Regions from separate parts of the Paenibacillus sp. O199 genome, predicted to be linked through region 3. Evidence: riboswitches for the same ligand, from Rfam matches in the RefSeq annotation. Region 3 holds a riboswitch; each other region holds the start of a gene.
What was found. A riboswitch is a leader RNA that binds a small molecule or an ion and turns the genes downstream of it on or off. The one in region 3 is predicted to bind thiamine pyrophosphate.
Positions count from the first base shown of each region.

Region 1: it holds a riboswitch for thiamine pyrophosphate, as region 3 does, so the genes downstream of both, A6049_RS01210 (thiamine phosphate synthase) here and A6049_RS31695 (ABC transporter ATP-binding protein) in region 3, are expected to answer to the same signal.
Region 2: it holds a riboswitch for thiamine pyrophosphate, as region 3 does, so the genes downstream of both, tenA (thiaminase II) here and A6049_RS31695 (ABC transporter ATP-binding protein) in region 3, are expected to answer to the same signal.

Region 1 covers NZ_LGRP01000001.1:277,509-285,280, forward strand. The annotation lists gene A6049_RS01190 (MoeB/ThiF family adenylyltransferase) at 1-249, opposite strand, end outside; gene A6049_RS01195 (thiazole synthase) at 246-1,013, opposite strand; gene thiS (sulfur carrier protein ThiS) at 1,017-1,220, opposite strand; gene thiO (glycine oxidase ThiO) at 1,217-2,449, opposite strand; gene A6049_RS01210 (thiamine phosphate synthase) at 2,455-3,048, opposite strand; TPP riboswitch at 3,364-3,473, opposite strand; gene A6049_RS01215 (ABC-F family ATP-binding cassette domain-containing protein) at 3,607-5,157, opposite strand; gene A6049_RS01220 (hypothetical protein) at 5,290-6,273, opposite strand; gene A6049_RS01225 (hypothetical protein) at 6,260-6,811, opposite strand; gene A6049_RS01230 (hypothetical protein) at 6,808-7,206, opposite strand; gene A6049_RS01235 (hypothetical protein) at 7,223-7,708, opposite strand; gene A6049_RS01240 (hypothetical protein) at 7,764-7,772, opposite strand, start outside.
Region 2 covers NZ_LGRP01000007.1:320,479-328,250, reverse strand. The annotation lists gene A6049_RS13810 (DUF1349 domain-containing protein) at 1-487, shown strand, start outside; gene A6049_RS13805 (HAD family hydrolase) at 536-1,177, shown strand; gene A6049_RS13800 (AraC family transcriptional regulator) at 1,174-1,989, opposite strand; gene A6049_RS13795 (NAD(P)/FAD-dependent oxidoreductase) at 2,232-3,362, shown strand; gene A6049_RS13790 (hypothetical protein) at 3,371-3,661, shown strand; TPP riboswitch at 3,708-3,806, shown strand; gene tenA (thiaminase II) at 3,928-4,599, shown strand; gene A6049_RS13780 (GNAT family N-acetyltransferase) at 4,643-5,176, shown strand; gene A6049_RS13775 (TetR/AcrR family transcriptional regulator) at 5,226-6,125, shown strand; gene A6049_RS13770 (DHA2 family efflux MFS transporter permease subunit) at 6,289-7,728, opposite strand.
Region 3 covers NZ_LGRP01000068.1:374-8,145, forward strand. The annotation lists gene A6049_RS31675 (ABC transporter substrate-binding protein) at 1-775, shown strand, start outside; gene A6049_RS31680 (ABC transporter permease subunit) at 803-1,588, shown strand; gene A6049_RS31685 (ATP-binding cassette domain-containing protein) at 1,612-2,388, shown strand; gene hisC (histidinol-phosphate transaminase) at 2,413-3,534, shown strand; TPP riboswitch at 3,641-3,743, shown strand; gene A6049_RS31695 (ABC transporter ATP-binding protein) at 3,920-4,687, shown strand; gene A6049_RS31700 (ABC transporter permease) at 4,674-5,486, shown strand; gene A6049_RS31705 (ABC transporter substrate-binding protein) at 5,534-6,601, shown strand; gene thiM (hydroxyethylthiazole kinase) at 6,859-7,671, shown strand; gene thiD (bifunctional hydroxymethylpyrimidine kinase/phosphomethylpyrimidine kinase) at 7,668-7,772, shown strand, end outside.

The DNA.
Region 1 (7,772 bases), on a different contig from region 3:
GTCTTGCTCAATATATAATTGCTGTCGTTGTAGGTTGCTCCACTCCACATAGTCACGATCTGCAATAGTAATATGGCCAATTCCTGAACGTACCAATGTTTCCGCAATACCCGTACCAAGCGCGCCCGCTCCAACAATTAATACTTTGCTGTTATTCAATCTATGCTGACCTTCCTTACCGATAGGTGCATACCGTTCCTGTCTGGAATAGCGGTCTCCCTGTTCAGAAGATCGTGTCTGATTAGTCATGTATGAATCATTCCTTCCGCCGGACTACTAGCTGCTGCATAGCGCTTAACGGGAATCATGCCTGCCTCATAAGCCAGTCTGCCTGCTTCAACCCCCATTCGCATGGCCTTCGCCATCTTTACCGGATCTCCTGATCCGGAGACAGCCGTATTCAACAATACACCGTCAGCTCCCAGCTCCATCGCATGAGCAGCATCTTTAGGTGCTCGAAGTCCTGCATCCACAATAACAGGAACGACGGCTTGTTCAATAATAATCTCCAGATTATAGGGATTAATAATTCCTCTCCCCGCCCCTATGGGTGAAGCCCCAGGCATAACAGCATGTACGCCGAGTAGTTGCAATCGCTTGGCCAGAATAACATCGTCCGAGATATAAGGCAGTACCGTAAAGCCCTTTTCAAGCAAGATCTCGCAAGCTTTATAGGTTTCAATTGGGTCAGGAAGTAATGTGATTCCATCGCCGATAACTTCTACTTTTATCATATCACAAAGTCCTGAAGCCCGAGCTAGTTCAGCGATTCGCACAGCTTCCTCTGCTGTTGCAGCACCCGCTGTATTGGGAAGCAGGGTATATCTTTTCAAATCCAGTGTGTCCAGAAAGTGCTGTTTGTTCCGATCTTCCAAGTTCAAACGCCGAACCGCGAACGTTAATACTTCCGTACCGGAGGCTTCAACCGCCTGGCTCTGCACTTCCAAGTCCGAAAATTTGCCTGTACCCAGCAGCAATCTAGACTCAAACGTATAATTTCCAATCCTCAACATAATTCAACCGCCTCCCACAAAATGTACAATTTCAATTCGGTCTCCGTCTCTTAACGCCGTCGTTTCATGATATTCCCGCGTTAAAATTTGCCGATTCAATTCAACCACGACGGTTTTTACTTGCAAATTAAATGAATGGAGCAATTTATCTACACGATTTAAGCTATCTTCAATTTGCATGGTTTGTCCGTTGACAATGATGTTCACTGCAACATCTCCTTTATGTTCAAACGTTCTGGACAAAGGTCCTGAATCCCCAGTTCTTCCGAGGTTTTGCCACAAATCAAGTCAGCCATAAGGCTGGCTGTAATTGCACTAAGCAATATGCCGTTACGATAATGTCCAAAAGCAGCGAATAAACCCGGTACACTATCACAAGCCCCCACATAGGGCAATCCATCCGGAGTCGAAGGACGGACACCAGCCCACGCTCGGATAAAATGTGCTTCCTTCATGCCAGGTACCCAGTTTGTTGCAGCTGTAAGCAGCTTCTGAATGCCTTGTACCGAAACTTTCATGTCTGTTCTTCCAGGAAGGCTTGTTGCACCGATCCATACTTCTCCATTGGCTTTGGGAACAATATATATATCCTCTGCATACACCGTTTTGTCTGGCCTGTACCCGGCATGGTGGGGAGAAAACTGCACGGCTGCAATCTCCCCCTTTACTGGTAAAACAGGCGATTTCAGACCTACATGTCTCATCAATTCTTTACCATGTAACCCTGTAGCAATAATTACATTTCTCGATGTCATCGTTCCTATTGAAGTCTCGATTCCTTGCACACCGTTTACATTCGTATGCAAACGGACATCCTGTACCCCTTCCATCACCCTTGCACCCATGGCTTGAGCCGATCTGACATAAGCCTGCGTTAAGTTGACAGGAAGAACCTCGCTCTCGGAAGGTCTGTAAAATGCTCCATACGTATCCCTGTTTAACCATGAAGCTTCCTGTTGGACAGCAATACGATCCCACCAAATATGTTCTGTAGATAAGGTAGACGATCTACGATCATTCTTGTAACTGCTGACCTCACTGTATGAACGAAAAGGAGTAATAAATCCATGCTGTTGCAGCCCCATTTCCACTCCGCTAAGCGAACTGATCCGTTCCTTCTGCTCATGAAGCAAAGCTCTGCTCTGCCTTGCAAGCTTTGCCATTACAGCATGAGTGAATTCCTCACTATCAGCAGCAAGCATGCCTGCGGCTGCACAGGAAGTTCCCCCAGCGATCCGCGCCCGCTCAACCAGAAGAACGTCATGGCCTCGAGTAGCGAGTTCACATGCGATGGCACATCCGATAACTCCTCCACCTACAATAATGGTTTCTGCATGAAGCTTGCCTCCAACTTCCGCTCCAACTTTACTTCCCGAAACTATTCCTGGATGATAGCCTGAACGATTCCTGCTTCGACTTCTTGCTTCCTCTCTCAAGATCTTCATCTCCTTGGTCCGGCGTACTTGTCTGAATCCGTGATCGCCTGTCGCAATGAAGCGGCAGCTACTTCCGGCTTATCGGTCGTCCAAATCGTTGAAATTACAGCGGCTCCTCTAGCACCAGCAGTTCGAATGGCAGCAATATTCTCAGGACTAATCCCGCCAATCGCGATCACGGGAATCGAAACATTAGAGCATACCTCAGCTAACGCACTTAGCCCTCTGGGTTCGCAATTCGGTTTACTATTTGAAGCATAGACATGCCCATAAAAGAGATAATCCGCTCCCTGTTCTTCTGCAACTTTTGCTTCTTCCAGAGAATGAACCGATATGCCTACGCGCAGCCGATCGACTCTCCTCAACTCATCCTTATCATAGCTGCGAGTAACTGCTTGACCCCAATGCACACCACCAATTGAAGCATATTGATCCAGCTGATCTGAGCCATTCATAATGATTCGGTCAGATGGAACACCTTGTGTTTTTAGACCTTGCGCCCAATACATCTGTTCTTCAAGGGTCAGCTTTTTTTCCCGAATGTGGATATAATCGACCCACCGCCATATACCCTTAGCAATATTCAGAAAAGAGCCCAAGTCTCCTGTACCTGGTGAAACCACATGCAGTTCGAATGATCTTGTTATTACATGTTCGTGGAAGATTACCGTCCTATTCGCCCTCCTCTTGCATGATTTAAGCTGATATACAACAACAAAAAAGCCACTCCCGTAGGGGAGTGGCCACGAATTTAAAATTCATGGATCAACTGAATGACTGTCGCATGCAATTACTCTATACATAACGCACAACAACTATAGAAACCATCCATAGTCGCAACGCTGTATACATAGAACTGCATGATTCATCTTGCAGGCCATATCGCAAAGTCAACGATAAAGCTCTTTGTCATTAGCTGAAACGCGCCACTTCCCTACGCTGGTATGATCCAGATCAGGTACAAAGGGTCCGGAATCGCATTCTTCCATCTCAGCCGCATCGTGCGGCCCCCCTAGTGTTCATATGAAGCTGTAGCCTATGTTACCATAGACACCTTTTTTTGTCACCGTACATTTCCATGAATTACGTTGTTCACCATTGCTGAAGTCATGTAGTTAACGAAGTTGCTGTTTCTGGTGCGAAGAATTTCGTAGAAACTATTGTTTGTCGGACCAAGCTTCAACATCCCACGTTTTGGTTACCCAACCTTCATAAAATTCAGGTTCATGGGATACGAGCAGCACGGTACCCTTGAATTCCTGCAGGGCACGTTTCAGCTCTGCTTTTGCGGTTACATCCAAATGGTTTGTGGGCTCATCGAACAAAATCCAGTTACTTTCACGCATCAGAAGCTTACATAAACGAACCTTGGCTTGTTCACCACCACTAAGCGCGTTAAGCGGGCGGGTGATATGCTCATTTTTTAATCCACAACGTGCGAGATGGCCCCGGACTTCATTCTGTGTCAGATGAGAAAACTCATTCCACACATCTTCGATCGGGGTAATATTACCTGCACGTACTTCCTGTTCGAAATAGGCTGTTTCCAGATAGTCCCCCAAGAAAGTCTTACCGCTAATTGGTGGGATTTTCCCCAAGATCGTCTTGAGCAGTGTGGATTTACCTACACCGTTACATCCAACAATGGCAATTTTCTCGCCACGCTCAATCGTCATCGTCATTTTAGGCAATAATGCATATGAATATCCGATTTCAAAATCAATACCCTCAAAGACGGTTTTACTACTCGCCCGGGCATCCTTGAATTTGAATGTGGGTTTGGCTGCTTCGTCTGGACGATCAATCCGTTCAATCTTGCCGAGCTGCTTCTCACGGCTCTTGGCACGACCTGAAGTGGAAGCGCGGGCTTTGTTCCGCTGAATGAAATCTTCCTGCTTCTTGATAAACTCCTGCTGTTTCTCATAAGCATCAATATGTTGCGCCTTATTCATGTCGGCCATTTCAAGGAATTTGTTATAGTTCGCTGCATAACGCGTCAACTTGGCAAATTCCAGATGATAAATAACGTTAACGACCTCATTCATAAACTCTGTATCATGCGAAATCAGAATAAACGCATACGGGTAATCCTTCAGGTAACGCGTCAGCCATTCGATGTGTTCCACATCGAGATAGTTCGTCGGCTCATCCAACAGAAGTGCAGTTGGTTTCTCCAGTAAGAGCTTGGCAAGCAATACCTTCGTACGTTGACCACCACTAAGCGCGGCCACGTCACGATCTAGGCCGATGGCGGACAAGCCCAGTCCATTTGCCATCTCTTCCACTTTCACATCAATCAGATAAAAATCACCTTGCTCCAGTTGCTCCTGAATGTCACCCATTTCTTCCAGCAACAATTCGAGCTTGTCCGGATCGGCGTCTGCCATCTGATCCGTAATAGACATCATTTCTTTTTCCAACTCAAGCAAGGGCAGGAACGCATCCTTAAGCACATCACGAATCGTTTTTCCAGGCGTGAGCTTGGTATGCTGATCCAGATATCCATAACGAACTTTGGGGGTCCATTCGACCTTCCCTTCGTCCTTTAACAATTTCCCGGTAAGAATGTTCATCAGTGTGGACTTACCCACACCATTTGCACCAACAAGACCTACACGCTCTCCGGCAAGTAAACGAAAAGATACATTTTTAAATAACGTGCGGTCTCCAAAATTGTGACTCACGTTCTCTACTGACAATAAACTCATAAGATGAGGTTGCTCCTATCTATTGGACATTACTATCGTTCCGAAACCCTATTTTAGCACAGGTGTCGCCTTTTCTGAAAGTAATGTAAACATCTCATGCAACCTCGCTTTTATATTACAAACAAACTGCCTTTAATTTATGGAACAGTTATACTCAAAATAACCTTGTGCTGCCGCTTGTTTGGCATTTGTAAACACTTCTTCGGCTCTGTAACCATTGCTACATGTGGAAGGGTAATAGTATTTAATTCCACTTACAGGATCAACTCCGCCAACGATCGCTGTTTTCTTCACCAGTCTGCCACCACCAATGGCATAATTGTTAATCTTTTGGTTACCTACAGGTATTCCCTGAATAAACGCCATCAGCCCCGTATCATTAATCGAATTGTACCAGTCTTCCTGAGAAATCAAAGGCATGGTAAAGGTGTAGGAAACACCATTCCTTCTTGCAAACTCATTATGCCGGTTAATAACATCTGCCAAATCTTCCTGCACACTTGTCACGATCCGGCCTCGTCTGACCTGCTCAAACGTCTCGGCATTCTGAAGCAGAGGGATTTGTGTGCTGGAGGCCAGTTCTTTCTGGAAACCCTCAACCCACATGCCCAAGCCTGCATCATAGGCATACACATACCCATCGAGTGTGAAGTTAATACTGCTACCATTTGAATCAGAATATGTATAGGGCTTTTTAGGACTCCAAACTTGCCGGAATGAATCTTCAAGATCACCAGTCATCTCAGTTTCGTTCGCCAAAATATAATAACCATCATAATCCAGCACGACCATTGCAGGAATGTAATTAAACATGGCCCGTATAGCAGCAGGATCATCCTGAATCCCCATATTTAGCGCCAGTGTTTGGGTAAAGGTAGTCAAGGCAAGCTCTTTGTCCGCTTTTACAAATTTGGTCGAATCATACCCTGCTTCATCGTTTTGCTTCTCATTTTGATGCATCACAGCCCCTGCATCCAGTACGGCAGTCTGAAGTGCCATCTTATATCGATTGCTTAAATATTGTGCCTCTTGGGCATTGTCTGTATTGTGAGAAATAACCCAGAATATAGGTAAAAAGATAAGCACAAACACAATAGAAAGATCAGTAATCTTCATTGAGCACCATACCCCCATATGTGGTAAACACGGCTGCAGCATGTGCAGACCCGTTCAACCACTCACGAATCAACATGGCAGGTGTGCGATTGGTATTTTTGACGGTTACAGTGAAGAAATCCCCCATTGCCAGTGTATATCTGCGCCCAGGATCGTCTAAAGCTAGCACACCGGACGAAGGAAACAGCTTTGCTTTAATTTGGGCTGAATAATAGCCATCTTGTACGGTTTCATAGGTGCCAGAAAATGTGCTCTGATCCATCGGATCTGAGTAATGAGGAACATATTTTTTGTGCAAATGCTCCATGGAAATCTCATAGGCATTCCCCGTTTGGGCCATCTGTTCTTCGAATTCTGTATACATGACAGGGGAAATGTATCCCTTTGTTCTGACTGCATCAACAAAACGGGTAACCGTCTGAACAACGGTCATGCGTGCCACGTCATCCTGTCGATCTGCAGTCTCTGCTGCCGGATATACATAAAGCAAAATCACTGCCAGCAAAACAGCAAGCAGCTTGGATGCAGCGTTAATCAAGGTGTACTGGCCTCCTTCCAAAATGCAATCTTCAGCAGTTCGCCAGCCTCACTTCTTATGAACTCGGGTCTATACGAAGCAGCAAGCTGGACAGGAATGGTTCCTCTTCTGTTTACAAGGGGATCAATGACATATGCAATCCCGTCCACCTCCACGCTGACCGTTGTCCCTGTCATTTGCCTCACAGTGTGTAACACTTCCGCACCACTATAACGGATTGGCTCACTTATACGCAGAGTGGTATTCAGCCGTCCTTCCATGTCTGCTGTCGTCTGCACCAAGTGATTCAAAGCGTCTGAAAGAACCCGAACATTCTGCTGCCCGTACAGGCAGGCTGTCACAAATAGGACAACCGCCGTACAGAACAACATGAGCTGCTGTGTATTCTGGGACATGTTAAACCAACTCCTGTCAGGATTGCTGGAAAATAAGCCCTCTTACCACATTGGATCTGTCTTTTACGATAATTGCTTTGAATTTACCACTTGGATTGACATATTGGTTGTCTTTTTCACTCATAGTTTGATTAATAATACCTACTTTATCATCTGGAGAAATCACTGAACCGTAATCTGCGTTATTGAGATCCTGGGATATGTTCAACTGATTGCCATACCATTGACCCCCCTTGTTTTTACCTGTAATAACTTGAATACCGAACTGATCCTTGTCCGCATATTTACGCAACGCATTTGTGACTTGTGATCCGCTAATGGTTGTTCCGTCATACACGGTAAATGCAGCTTGGGACAACTCGGTCTGGATATCGGCAAAATTGTTCTGTGCCGTTTTGGTTGCCTCCTGAGCCGAAATAAACAATAGAACCACAATCGTAATAAGGGCGATGGTCAGAAAGATGCCTGCTGCCACCTTTAAAGCACTTGATGCATTGTTCATGATAAATCCTCCTATATCGTTTTTAATTTATTTCAGACTGTGACGTACATGGTCGTTACAGTTT
Region 2 (7,772 bases), on a different contig from region 3:
TGATACGGACTTTTTCCAGGACCCAGCAGGTAAGCACATTCGTGCAACTGCGCCATTTCTGTCGATGCCCGTGCCTAATGATTTCGAAATGACGACCCAGCTAACTGTGGACATGAAAAATCAATATGATTCCGGATGTTTGATGGTGATGGCGGATGAACGAAACTGGTGCAAACTTTGTTTTGAGTATGATGGAAAAGCAGCTACCATTGTGTCGGTAGTAACGAAGGAAGGTTCATCCGACGATTGCAATTCGGTTGAAGTTCCCGTAACCAACCCTTATCTGCGCATACGCAAAGTGGAGGACTGCATTTCATTCTTTTATTCACCCGATGGGGTGGAGTGGAAATTAATTCGATATTTCGGCATGCCGATAGAGGGGGAGATCCGGGCTGGAATTGTTGGACAGTCACCAGCCGGAACGGGATGCACCTGTCACTTTTTATCGATGAATGTTACCCGTCCGGACGTGACTGCACGCTTCTAAGCCCATTTTCCCGCCAAATCGGCTGATCATTGGAGGGAGAAAAGCGTAATGGTAAAAGCCTTTATTTTGGATTTTGATGGACTTATTGTGGACACGGAGACTCCCTGGTTCTATGCTTTTCGCGATATTTATAAAGAGCATGGACTTGAACTTGGGCTGGAGCTTTGGTCGAAAAACGTAGGAACATCGTTTGAAGAATTTCATCCTTTTCTATACCTGGAGCAAGCGCTGCAAAAACCGATCGATCACGATCATATCAAGTTGCTCTCTGAACAGAAATACGAAGCATACCTGGGACAGGCAGCAATTCTTCCAGGCGTGCATGAGTTGCTCCGGTCTGCCCGTAAAAAGGGAATTCAACTTGCCGTTGCTTCCAGCTCTACCCGGGATTGGGTTCATGGTTATTTGCGCACACTCGGCATTTTCGAACTATTCGATGTCATTCATACAGCCGAGGACGTAAAGAGGGTTAAACCGGACCCGGAATTGTATCTGCTCGCCCTGGAGAGTCTCGGGATCGGGGCATCCGAAGCGGTTGTGTTCGAAGACTCGCCGAATGGACTGAAGGCAGCCAAAGCCGCGGGGATTCGCTGTGTCATTGTGCCTAACGAGGTAACGCGTAATCTGGAATTCTCGAAGTATGATCTGCGGTTAACCTCGCTGGCAGAGATCACGATGGAAATCCTTTAACTCTGGTATTGCTTGCGTAACTCGATAGGGGAGATTCCTTCATATTTTTTGAATACGGATCCAAAATAACTGGCGCTGTTGAAACCAACAGCCCGGGCGATCTCGTGGGCCGTTATTCCGGCGTCATGGACGAGCATTTCTTTGGCTTTCAATAACCGATACCGTGTCAGATAATCAAGCGGAGTCATTTGGAATTCCTTTTTGAATATCCGATTCAAATGCTGTTCGGTGACGTCCATTTGCTGAGCCAGCATGGAGAGCGAGATATCCTGATCATAATTTTGCTTGATAAAAGTAACCAGTCCACCCAGCTTTAATCGGGCATCCGAGCGTTCATAAGCACCGTAACGATCTCCATCAATGGTTAACCTGACCAGTAGCATGTATAGCAATGCGGATACGTGCCAGATCTGATCCTTGTGCCGGGACTGTAGCGCCAACGTTATTTCATGCAACAGGATATGAAGCATCCCATCCGGCTTGAAGGCGCGCAGCTCCCCGATCTGCAAGGTATGCAGAAACCGGGGCAATAAATAGCCATTAAAGGACAAACAATCGAACAACAATGAATCACTCAGATTGTCGTAACGGTATGTGACCTCCGGGAACATAATAAGAGCTGTTCCTTTCCGAATCGAAAACTCATGATTTTGGGCTGCAATTTTCCCTGTTCCCCCGATACACTGCACAATACTGTAATCCCGTGAATGGCCGTTCCAATTCATTAATTCATCTACGGTCAGCTGGTTTTGACCTGTAATCATAAGCGGCATATCGGTATCCAGTGAATTCCCCGTACTAGGTTTCGGCATCGTTGTGTTATTCCTCATTTCGTTAAAGGTCGTGTGCGTAAATGGCGCGGATACAGAGTTAAAAGAAACCTGATTTGAATTATATTACATAAATAACATTAATTTAAACGAACTATTTACTTCGATGAACGACTTATCGAAAACCTTTTAGGATTATGTATCATCATGTCGATGCCTTGCCATTATCAGACCAAACAGTATACGCTATAATGGATACAGTGATTTAGGAAAGGGATGCAGTCATGAAGAAAGTCATCGTCGTAGGATCAGGAATTCTTGGGGCTTCCACAGCATATCAATTGGCAAAACGGGGTGCGGAAGTTCTTATTATAGACCGGAAAGATCGAGGGCAGGCTACGGATGCTGCTGCCGGGATCATCTGTCCCTGGTTATCTCAGCGCCGTAATCAGGATTGGTATCAGCTTGCCAAGGCTGGTGCACGTTTTTATCCCGGTTTGATTGAAGAACTCAAGAGTGAAGGGGAAACGGAAACGGGTTACGCTCAAGTGGGTGCTCTTAGTATTCATACGGAAGTAGACAAAATCAACAAGATGCAGGAGCGAGCACACCTTCGTAAAGAAGATGCACCGGAGATTGCCGATATTACCCGTCTGGATGCAAAAGAAACCCATGAGCGTTTTCCACTCCTGGAGGAGAGCTTTCAGTCCGTCTACATCAGCGGAGCCGCGCGTATTGATGGGCGTGCGCTGCGTGATGCCTTAATCCGATCGGCACAGCGAAATGGAGCGGTCCTGATTAATGGGGACGCGACACTTCAATATGAATCGGACCGAGTAACTGGAGTGGTTGTTGACGGTAAAGTCATATCGGCTGACGAGGTTATTGTGTGTGCCGGCGCTTGGGCTAGTGAACTGTTGAAGCCCTTGGGCATTGATTTTAAGGTTCATTATCAGAAGGCGCAAATTATGCATTTGCAGGTTCATGATCGAGAAGACACTGGGAAATGGCCTGTGGTCATGCCTCCTTCGGATCAATATCTGTTAGCCTTTGATCAACAGAAGATTGTGATCGGGGCGACTCACGAAAATGATATTGAAGGCTATGATACAAGAGTAACCGTAGGCGGAATGCAGGAAATTTTGAATAAAGGATTGGAACTGGCTCCCGGTTTAGCCGATAGCACGTTTCAGGAAGTAAGAGTAGGTTTCCGTCCGTTTACACCTGGTTTTCTTCCGGTAATGGGTGCTGTTCCTGGTTGGGAGGGCTTGATCACAGCCAATGGACTTGGAGCGTCCGGTCTCACGATGGGGCCTTTTATTGGAAGTCAACTGGCCAAATTGGCTCTGGGTATGAAATTGGATATCGATATTCAGCCATATGATCTTGGAAAAGTAATGGATCATCAGAAATGAGGTGAACGATGACGTATTCACAGCGCTTAACTCACGGTAACTCATCAGACATTATTTATCTGGAGCACCAGATTGGCATCGCCGAGGAGGAATTAGCAAAAGCCGAGGAAGAGCGGAGGGGTTACGAATCGGATTTAGACAAGTTAAGGACGTCTCCGGCGTATCATGCAACTTCAGCGACGAACGTCTCTAATGAGCAAAAATGGGTAGATGAGTTAAACAAATTGCAAAGTATGATTAAGGATATCCGCACCCGACTTAAGAAGTTGCAAGAAGATTTAGGGGAACTTGAAGATTAATAGGAATGGATTGACATTTGGAAAAACACATGTTGTAATAAACCTGAGCTATTTGCAGGGGGACTGTTCGCAGTTGAGAAGGTTAAAACCTGACCCTTTGAACCTGTTAGTTAATACTGACGTAGGGAGCAAATGACATGTACTCATGTTATTTTGCCCTTGCCGAAAATAGGACAAGGGCTTTTTGGTCTGCATTTTGGATGACAGAACGCGATAGCTGGATGTGAAGCGGGGACATTATAATTTTAATACAAGGAGAAATGATCATGTCATTTTCAAGAACGTTAAAAGATAAGTCCAGAACCGTATGGGAAGATGGATACAACCATCCTTTTTTACACGAAATGGGGAAAGGTACACTGGATCAGGAAGCGTTTAAGTTTTATCTTCTTCAGGACTATACATATCTGATTGAATATGCGAAGATTTTTGCCATGGGTGCGGTCAAGGCGACAGATGAAAAACTGATGACGAACTTTACGGTGATTCAACACGCTATTCTGTACGAAGAAATGGATTTGCATCGAAATTATATGAATGAATTTGGGATTACGCTGGATGAAAATCATGCTGTCAAACCCTCTCTTTACAACAAGGCCTATACGTCGAATATGATGAGTGTTGCACAAACAGGTGGGGTTGCCGAAATCATCGCCGTCATTTTCCCTTGTGCGTGGACGTATTACGACTATGCCACAAGATTAAAAGAACAATATCGAGATTCATTAGAGGGCAATTTCTATCAGACTTGGATCGAAAATTATGCAAGTGATGAATTCCGCGACTCATTCGAATGGTTCTATGATACACTGGATGCATTATGCGAACATAAAACCGAGCAGGAACTGGAGGCCATTGAAGACATATTCAGAAGAAGTGTTGAATTTGAATATTTATTCTGGGATATGGCTTATAAACGGCAACTCTCGTACTTCTGATGAATGCAATCTACTACAACCAGAGATAAGGATGAACATACAGATGGACAATCGTGGAGAACGCATCTATTTACGATTTTTGAACGTGGAAGACGCTGCTGGGCTACTGGATTTGCAGTTCCGTAACCGGGCTATTTTCGAAGAAATATCGGCAAGCGAACGATCGGATACATTCTATACATTGGAGGGCCAAGTAGCCCTTCTCGAAGGTTGGAACAAGGCGAGGGAAGAGGGGAAACGGTACTCTTTCGGGATCTTTCTGAACCATACGCATGAGCTTATTGGGGAGATCTCTCTGTTCGAGCTTGAACTGGATTCCACCACCAAATGGATTGTTGGTTATGTGCTCGATCAGGTGCAGAATGGCAAGGGATATATGAGTGAAGCCCTTCAGCTAGCACTGGATTTTGCTATGAATGAAGCGGGTATAAAACGAGTGGAGGCAGGTGCGCTGCCTGACAATGCCGGATCGATTCGAGTGCTTCGCAAGGCGGGCTTTCAGGAGACGGACCGGCAGAATATTAAAATCAAGGGGATTTGGAAGGAACATATGATGTTTGCAGTGGATTTGCAATAGGTTACTAGATATCGTAACGTGAACCACCTAAATCATCCAGGGGGAACTTATGAATAAGCGGAAACAAATGTTATTGGACTCAGCGCTTGTACTCTTTGGGAAACATGGAGTGACCAACACCTCCATACAAATGATCCTAGACGAGTCAGGTGTGTCCAAAGGAACATTTTATAAATTCTTTGGCTCGAAGGATGATTGTATTCTTGCCATTCTGGAGCAACGTGTACAGGAAGATATGATGATTCGCAAAGATTTGGAGAGCCAAAGCTATGCTTCCGATTTTGATTTACTGGTGGATCAGATTATGGTGCCGATGATTTTGCCAGAAAAAAAGCTTGTTGTGGAGCTATTCTGGACAGGCTTCTACTCTGGAGAATGCGATCTGAAAAACTTGACTCGCATGCAGTTAAATTGGTTATCTGAACGACTGGTACAGGTATTTGGTAAAGAATTAAAACCTTTTGCTTATGAAGGGGCTATTTTTGGTTTTGGCATGATCCATCAAATCTCGAACATGTGGAGAAACTTCCATCTTGACCAACCGGATTGGAACCATCTTGTGCCCAAAATCCTGAACTACATTGAAATCTTGCTTCGTTCCATGCTGGAAAGACAAGAGCATATTATTGATTTTCCAAGTCTTTTGATGATTGCTCCTGATTCCAAAGAAATTGTGTTGGATAAAAATAACCTGATTGCAGGTCTTCAGAAATTCAGTCATTCTATTCTCCAATTGGAAGTACCTATTAAAGCGAAAGAACTGACCAAAGGGCTGCTTGTTTTAGTTGAGCAGAAAGAGATCAATATCTCCATGTTGGAAGTAACGCTACAGGCGTTTCAAACGGAATTTGAATCGTCTTCTCTTCAGTGTGAGGCAAACAGGATTGTCAAAGACTGCAGATCGTATCTCGAACAATTCAGGCAGATCCTCATGGAGAGAACGAGTTAACGTAGCTGTTCTTAACTTAAGTGGGCAGGCAATTGTTCATTTATATTATGTAATACACCACAAAAAAGCGGCAGATTGGACGTAAAGCTTAGTGTCCTGATCTGCCGCTTTTTATATAAGATACAATAGGCTCTACATGATGTAATTCATGTAAATATTGCTCTTAATTTGTATTCATCGAGACTTTTTGTCTTACAGGCTGCTTGGAGTCTTCCTCCGTCGCTTGTTTGGTACGTTTGATGAAGAAGGAAAGTAGCAATCCGAGAACGGCAATGCCAATAATGACAACATAAGCATCATTAATTCCCTGGATCATGGATTCCATTCCCAATTGCTGCTGGGTTAAACCTTTGGCTGCACCCGTTGCCACCATATCCTGTACATGTGCCGTTGTGCGACTGGTCATTACACTTACGAGCAATGAAGTACCCACAGCGCCAGCCACTTGTCTCACGGTGTTGGATATCGCTGTACCGTGTGGCCCAAGTCTTGGAGGCAGTTGATTCAACCCTGCCGTTTGGATAGGCATCATGAGCAAGGCCATACCAATTCTGCGACCTGTTGACATTAACACCAGGTAAGTATAACTGGTAGAATCGGTTAGATCGATGAACCCGATAGTCGTTACAATCGTAATGACCATCCCAATAATCGCCAGCCATTTTGCGCCAAACCGGTCAAACAATCTACCCGTAATCGGCATCAGGAAGCCCATGACAAGCGCCCCCGGAAGCAATAATAATCCGGACTCCAATGCAGTGTAACCCCGTGCATTTTGGAGGTATAAAGGAAGCAACATCATATCAGCATACATGATCATCGTGATCGCGATATTAATGATTGTGGTCAGTGAGAACATATTATACTTGAAAGCCCGCAGATCGAGCAGCGGATTTGCAGACGCGAGTTGTCTCCATGTGAACAGTCCAAGAGCAATGACTCCTGCTGCAATGCATATGATTACTTCTGCGCTTGACCATCCCAGAGTTCCTGCCCGGCTGAAGCCATACAGCAATGCGCCGAACCCAATCGTGGACAGCAACACGCTGAGTGTGTCGAACTTGAGATTGATTCGTTCCGATACATTTTTGAGATATACAAACGCAAAACCAATAACAATAACGGTTAATGGGATCATCCCGTAAAACATCGTTTGCCATGTGTAGTTCTCAAGAATATATCCAGCAAGGGTTGGCCCAATCGCTGGAGCGAAAATGATGGCAAAGCCGACCATCCCCATCGCGGCGCCCCTTTTCTCAGGAGTGAACAAGGTAAGAATGACATGCATTAACAATGGCATGATAATACCAGCACCGGCTGCTTGAACCATACGTCCTGTCAACAGTGTACCAAAATTACTCGCAAGGGCAGATATAATCGTACCGATGAGGAAAATAAACATCGAAGCTTGAAATAATTGCCGTGTCGAAAAGCGTTGCATGAAATAGGCCGTGATAGGAATGAGTACACCATTCACCAGCATGTAGCCTGTCGTAAACCATTGGGCTGTTGCTGCTGAGATATTAAAATCCCCCATCAGCTCCGGAGTTGCCACGCTCATAACGGTTTGGTTCAATGTGGCAAGAAATGCACCCAAAATCATAACAAACAGTATGGGGCCCTTTTTTACGTCATCTCTTTCTTTTA
Region 3 (7,772 bases):
AGCGATGGCTGCAAACCAATTGGACTTTGGTGTGACCAGTGAAATTCCGCCCATTTTTGCATCTCAAGCTGCCAATGGTGGAAGCTTCAAGATTATTGCGGTACAACAAGGCAGCACCTTAAATCAGGAGGTCGTTGTTCCCAAAGGTTCATCGATCAAATCGGTTGCTGACCTGAAAGGCAAGAAAGTTGCTTTCGTAAAAAATACAACGGCCCACTATTTCCTGCTCAAAATGCTGGAAGAAGCCGGATTAACCTGGAGTGACATCAGTCCGGTCGAACTTTCAACAGCCGATGGACTCAGCGCCCTGATAAGCGGGAAAGTGGATGCACTTGCCAGTTACGGCAATGCCATCATCTCCGCACATCAGAATGAAGCAACAACGCTCGCCAGCGCCAAAGATATCCTGTCAGGCAGCTTCCTTGTAGCCGCCTCCGATCAGGCTATTGCAAATGCGGAACAGAAAGAGGCCCTTGCCGATTATCTGGAGCGAATCAACAAATTCAATGATTGGGCTCGTGCCAATAAGGATGCGTGGGCTCAAATTACAGCAGACAACACCCACCAGCCCGTGGATCAAGCCCTTAAAACCTACACGGATGGAGAAGCACAACGCCCATCACGTATTGTTGCCATTTCTGAAAAGGCCATCAAGTCTGAACAGGACGTAGCGGATACGTTTCAGCAAGCGGGAATTTTTGAGCAGGCAGTCGATGTGAGCACATTCTGGAGTGATGCACTTCAAGATCAACTTCCAGCTCCAGGTAGCCAATAACGAAGGAAGCAAGGAGGTAGGCATAACGTGCGGTCCAAAACCTTTAACCGGGCATGGTTTAACCAGTTCATTCCTTTTGTTGTACCACTACTCATTCTGGCTCTGTGGCAATGGCTGACTGCATCTGGAGTTGTTGCAGCCAATATTTTGCCCCGGCCCGCTCAGGTACTGGAGGCCTTCATTCGTCTGCTTCGTAACGGTGAACTACTGAACAATATCAGTATTAGCGCCAGACGAGCTTTGGGAGGATTCCTCATTGGTGGGGGTCTCGGTTTCCTGCTGGGTGTGCTGAACGGCATCTCCTCCCTTGCGGAAAAGATCGCCGACTCCTCGGTGCAGATGATCCGCAACATTCCGCATCTGTCCTTGATCCCCCTCGTTATTGTGTGGTTCGGGATCGGTGAAGAAGCAAAATTATTCCTCGTTTCCCTGGGTGTATTCTTTCCGGTATATCTGAATACGTTCCACGGCATACGATCGGTCGATCCCGGTCTGATTGAAATGGGCAAAGTATATGGCCTCAGCCGTTGGTCCCTTTATAAGGACATTATCCTGCCTGGTGCACTGCCTTCCATTCTGGTGGGCATTCGTTATGCACTTGGCATTATGTGGCTGACACTTATCGTAGCCGAGACGGTTGCGGCGGATGCGGGGATTGGATACATGGCGATGAACGCGCGGGAATTCATGCAGATGGACGTAATTGTCTTAAGCATTCTGCTATATGCCCTGCTGGGCAAGCTGTCCGATACCATCGCCAAATGGCTGGAACGGCGCTGGCTGCGCTGGAACCCGGCCCTATCCCGCAAGTAAAGCAAAGGAGTGTGAATTGATCCATGAGCACAAGTCAGATCAGTCCTTTTCTTCAAGTAGATGGGGTTCAGAAATCGTATGATCAGCGGACGATTCTATCCGACATCAACGTCAATGTAAGACAAGGGGAATTTGTAGCCATCGTTGGACGAAGCGGCTGTGGCAAAAGTACTTTGCTGCGTCTGATCGCCGGGCTGGAACCCCCCTCTTCCGGGAGCATTATGCTGGGCAACAGAAAGCTTGGCAGTACAGCACCCGAGACACGGTTTCTGTTTCAGGAAGCCCGGCTGCTGCCTTGGAAATCCGTGCTCGACAATGTACGACTGGGCATCCCCGACAAGAACAAGGAAGATGCACGCCAGTCGCTTCGCAATGTAGGACTTGGAGAGCGTGAAGGTGATTGGCCGGGGGTATTATCTGGCGGACAAAAACAACGTGTCGCCTTGGCACGGGCACTCGCAAGTCATCCACGCTTACTGCTGCTGGATGAACCGCTGGGTGCATTGGATGCATTGACACGAATTGAGATGCAGCAATTAATCGAACGCTTGTGGGTAGAAGAAGATCTGACTGTCATTCTGGTCACGCATGATGTCAGTGAGGCGGTTGCGCTGGCAGACAGAGTGCTGTTAATTGAGGATGGTCATATAACGATGGATACCCGAATTACGCTGGAGCGGCCACGCGTTCGGGACAGCGGGTTTGCTCATTTTGAAAACCTGATTCTGAATCGCTTGTTGACTCCGCCACAAGAGACACCACAGCAGATTGCCCAGAAACAGATATCATTCTCGATCTAATTCCACTGGAAAGAAGGCATGATTATGCAATCCCTCTCACCCGTTCCCTCTCCACCTGTTAAAGACCTTTTAACTCAAATTCCGGCTTATACGCCTGCCAAATCCATGGAACAGATCCGGCGGGAGTTGGGACTGGAAAGTGTAGATCGACTTGCAGCGAACGAGAATCCGTTCGGTTCTTCTCCCCTGGCAGCGGAAGCGGTCAGATCGCTGGGTTCCGATCTTTTGGCTCAATACCCCGACGGTTCCAGCCAACTGCTGCGTGACAAACTTGCGGACCGTCTGGGTGTGCGTACCTCCCAACTGGTATTTGGCAGTGGTTCATTCGAGCTCCTTACCCTTACCGCCCAAGCCTATCTTAATCCCGGCGAGGAATCACTCATTCCAGTGCCCTCCTTTAACTGGTATAAGGGCGCTACGCTGCTGGCAGGCGGGGTCATTCATGAAGTGCCTTTGGTCAACCATTCACTGGACCTGGAGCAATTCCGGCAACGGATCAATGCTTCTACCCGAATTATCTGGCTGTGCAATCCGAATAATCCAACCGGAACCATTTTCACGGCAGATGCCCTACTTGGTTTACTCGAACATGTTCCCTCCCATGTCGTGGTTGTCCTGGACGAAGCGTATTATGAATTCGCGGAAAGTGAAGATTATCCTGATACGGTTAAGCTGCTGGAGCAGTATAATAATCTGATTATTTTGCGGACCTTCTCCAAAATATATGGACTTGCTGGCCTGCGAATTGGATATGGCATCGGGAATGAAAGCATTATTGAAGGCATTAACCGGGTCAAGCTGCCCATCAGTCTGACAGCCACATCCCAAGCCGCTGCTTTGGCCAGCCTGGATGATCATGAATTTGTTTCTCACTGCCTGCACTACAATCGTCAAGGAAGGGAAACGTTAATGCAGTCCTTTGATCAGTGGAACTTACCCTACATCCCTTCCGAAACAAATTTCATCATGGTTGATCTGTTGCAGGATAGTGGCCCGATTACCAAAGAATTGTTGAACAGAGGCATCTCTGTCCGCGGCGGTGCCGAATTTGGTATGCCTACCTGGCTTCGGATTACGATTGGCACACCTGAGCAGATTGCCCGTCTGATCGGGGAGCTTGATTCACTGTTACATTCAAACGATTAGATCCTAGTTACTTTCCTAACTCACATTACGCACACTTCTTTTAAGCCGCCCTCTTTACATTCCACTTGCATGTGATATATGCTGAACACACAACTGCATATCTTAAACATTGCACTAGGGGAGCCTTGCGGCTGAGACGAATCGAACGATTCGGACCCTTTGAACCTGATCTGGATCATACCAGCGGAGGGAAGTGGAGCGGCCTCTCAGTAAGCGGATTTTTTCATGTTGATGATGGAATTTAATGTGAATTGAACTTACAGACCCACTCATTTCTCCGGAAATGGGTGGGTCTTTTTCGCGTTCTGCGAGCAGATCAGAAGGTGTAATTAAAGATCCCGCGGTTTGAAGTTGAATTATGAATAACAAGGGGGGACGGAACGAGATGGATAACGATATAACCATTCACAACATGAGCTACGCTTTCCCGGGAAAAAGGGATTCCCCCGTGCTCTCCAATGTGTCGATGACTGTAGCCAAAGGCGAATTTGTCTCGCTCATCGGTTCCAGCGGCTCCGGTAAAAGTACCCTTTTCAAGCTGCTGGCAGGCCTGCTTGAGCCAACACACGGAACCATTGAAATTCCTTGGGTTCAAGAAGGAAAGCGACTGGGGCAGGTGGCCTACATGCCGCAAAAGGACCTCCTATTATCCTGGAGAACCGTCATGGGGAATTGCATGCTTCCCTCTGAACTGGCTGCAGGTCGGCAGGATAAGATAAGGATTCGAGCAGATATCCTGGCTGGCCTCGACAGATTTGGCTTATCTGGCCACGCGCATGCTTACCCGGACGAGCTTTCAGGTGGCATGCGCCAGCGTGTCGCGCTGCTTCGTACTTTGCTGACAGGTGGCCAACTTATGCTGCTGGATGAACCATTCGGCGCACTCGATGCCCTGACCAAACGGGATATGCATCGCTGGCTGCTGGAGCTATGGGAAGGCCTGGGCAAAACCGTGTTGTTCATCACACATGACATTGAAGAAGCCCTGCTGCTCAGTGATCGGATTATCCTGTTAACTCCGGTGGGCCAAGGTCAACAGCTGCAGGATCTGTCGGTACCTTTAGCACGTCCAAGACATTCGGACATGGTCTACGAACCGGCTCTCGTTCAGATGAGACGACAACTGGAGGAACAATTGCATGCGAGACGGTAACTTGAGAGATAGCATGAAGCATAGCGTAAGAGGTTGGCTTGCCCGTTATGGTCTGTTTCTTTTGCTCATGATCTTGCTGCTTGCTCTCTGGGAGTGGATTGTGTGTATGGGATGGGTGCCTTCCTTCATCATTCCAGCCCCGACGGCGATTGTCCGTTCGCTGTATGAACATCACCACCTTCTGCTGGCTACACATCTGCCTGCTACCTTGATGGAGGTTGTCGTTGGTTTTGGCTTGTCCATTGGTGCCGGAATTGCACTTGCAACGGGTATGCATATGAATCGGTCGATTGAAAAAGCGTTATATCCCTTCATCGTGATCAGTCAGACGATCCCGCTGATTGCCCTGTCCCCCGTCTTTATCCTGTGGTTTGGCTACACGCTGTGGAGTAAAGTGGCGGTGGTGTTCCTGATCGCATTTTTCCCAATTGTGGTGAGCACCTACGATGGCCTGCGCAAGGGTGATCCGGAGCAGCGTGAACTGCTGCTGACGATGGGGGCCACCAAGTGGGATATTTTTCGCAAACTCCAGATTCCACTTGCCCTTCCCTCCTTCTTTTCGGGACTGAAAATGTCCGTGGTGTATTGTGTGGTCGGTGCAACGATCGGTGAATGGCTTGGTGGAAGCAAGGGGCTTGGCTACTTCAGCCGCAGAATGTCGAGCAATATGAACACGGATGCAATGTTCGCCGCCATTGTGCTGTTATCCCTGCTCGGTATCGCCCTGTTTGTACTCATTGCATGGATGGAGAGAAGATTCAGTACACCACGTCATGCAGGTAGAAGAAAAACTGGATAACTTTCGGATTTCAAAAACAGATAAACGGAAATGAGGAATTTGAAGCTATGAAGAAAAAACATATCTACTCCCTACTCCCCATTCTGCTCATATCTATGTTACTGATTATCAGCGGATGCGGAAATACGGGTACCAACACACCTGCTACAGATTCAACTTCCAATGCAAAAGATACAGAATCATCTGCGGCCGAGAGGTCATCGGCATCCAAAGACAAGCTGTCCATCATGCTCGATTGGTATCCTAATGCAGTGCATTCCTTCATCTATGTTGCTCAGGAGAATGGTTACTTCGCGGATCAAGGTCTGGATGTCGATATCCAGATGCCTGCCGATACGAATGATGCACTCAAACTTGTTGCCGCCGGGAAAATCGATCTTGCACTAAGCTACCAGCCGCAAATTTTGCTCGCGCGTGGGGAGAACATTCCTGTACGTTCGATTGCAGCCGTCGTTCGCCATCCGCTCGTGCATCTGTTGACTGAAGCCAACGGTAAAGTGAAATCGCCAAAAGATCTTGAAGGGAGGACGGTCGGCTATTCCTCAATCCCTCTGTATGAAGCGATGGTGCGTACCATGATCAGCCAGGATGGCGGTAATCCCGACAAGATGAATCTGGTGGATGTGGGATTTGACCTGATCCCTTCCCTGGCTTCCGGGCAGGCAGATGCCATTATGGGTGGTTTTATTAACCATGAACAATTGATTCTGGAAAAGGAAGGCCATGCCATGAAAGCGATCAATCCCGTCGATTACGGCGTACCTGATTATTATGAACTGGTCCTCACTGCAAGTGATGCGGGCATTGAAGCGAAGAAAGATCAGCTTACCCGCTTCATCAAAGCGATGCAGGAAGGACAGAAATATGTAACAGAGCACCCCGAGGACGCGCTGAACATTCTGCTCGCACATGAGAACGAAACGTCTCCACTTGACCCGGAGATCGAAACCAAAAGCCTAAATATTTTACTGCCACTGATGAATGAAGAAGGTCAGCCGTTTGGCAGGCAGGGCGCCTCTTCTTGGGAAAATGTACGTGCATGGTTGGTTCAAAGTGAACTGATTCCGGATTCCGTAAAGGCTGAGGATGCTTTTATCAACTTGCAGGGTGAGTAAGTAAAATCGATTACTGGACGAGATCAAGTGAAATTTGAAAGTTGTAAATTCATTATCAGATGTCGATAACATGAGTAGTTACGGAATTCAATAACTGTACGATTAGAATCTTTATCGAGGATAAGGACTCTTTAATTAAGCTTTCTATATGGACTTTCCAGCTATCCGAGAATAGCGTTTAGTTCCCATGATTTAATGGCCCACCCTGCCCTGACACTTTCATTCATTAATTTGCTTATTTATTAGGAGGAACTCATATGTCTTATCTGGAACGTGTTCGTACGCAAAATCCGCTTGTTCATAACATTACGAATATTGTCGTCGCTCCGTTTACGGCCAACGGTTTGCTCGCACTAGGTGCATCTCCCTTTATGGCCTATGCGCATGAAGAAGTCGCAGATGTTGCCAAGATGTCGGGAGCGGTTGTACTGAACATTGGTACTCTGGACGAAAAGGTAGTTGAGGCGATCCGCCTGGCTGGGCAATCGGCTAATTCAAATAACGTGCCTGTTGTGCTCGATCCGGTTGGAGCTGGCGCAACCGCCTATCGTACGGAAACCGTTCAGATGCTCGTTCGTGAGCTTCGCCTCACGGTGTTGCGGGGCAATGTGGCAGAAGTCGCCAATGTCATCGGTGAGCGTTGGAGCATCAAAGGTGTGGATGCAGGTCAAGGCGATGGAGATCGAATCGGAATAGCGGAACGGGCAGCACAAAAACTCGGCTGTGTGGTCGTCATTACCGGACGCGAGGATGTCATTACGGATGGACAAACGACGTTCCTGACGAGTAATGGACATGCCTTGCTTACCCAAGTAACGGGTGCAGGCTGCTTACTCAGCTCCGTGATTGGTGCTTTTGCAGCCATAGCGAAACCGGGAGACGACTTGCTGAGCAGTGTTGTGGAGGCACTCGTTTTCTATGGCGTTGCAGCAGAGATTGCGGCGGAACGTACCGCTGACCTGGGACCGGGCAGCTTCCAGATCGAATTTCTGAATCAACTGGCTCAAGTGACACCTGACGTTCTCGTACAACAGGCACAGGTTCGTCGGATTGATGGAGGTGCTAAATGAGTATTGCGCAGGCTTTGACGATTGCTGGTTCTGATAATGGTGGCGGAGCCGGAATTCAAGCTGATCTGAAGACCTTTCAGGAGCTCGGCGTATACGGCATG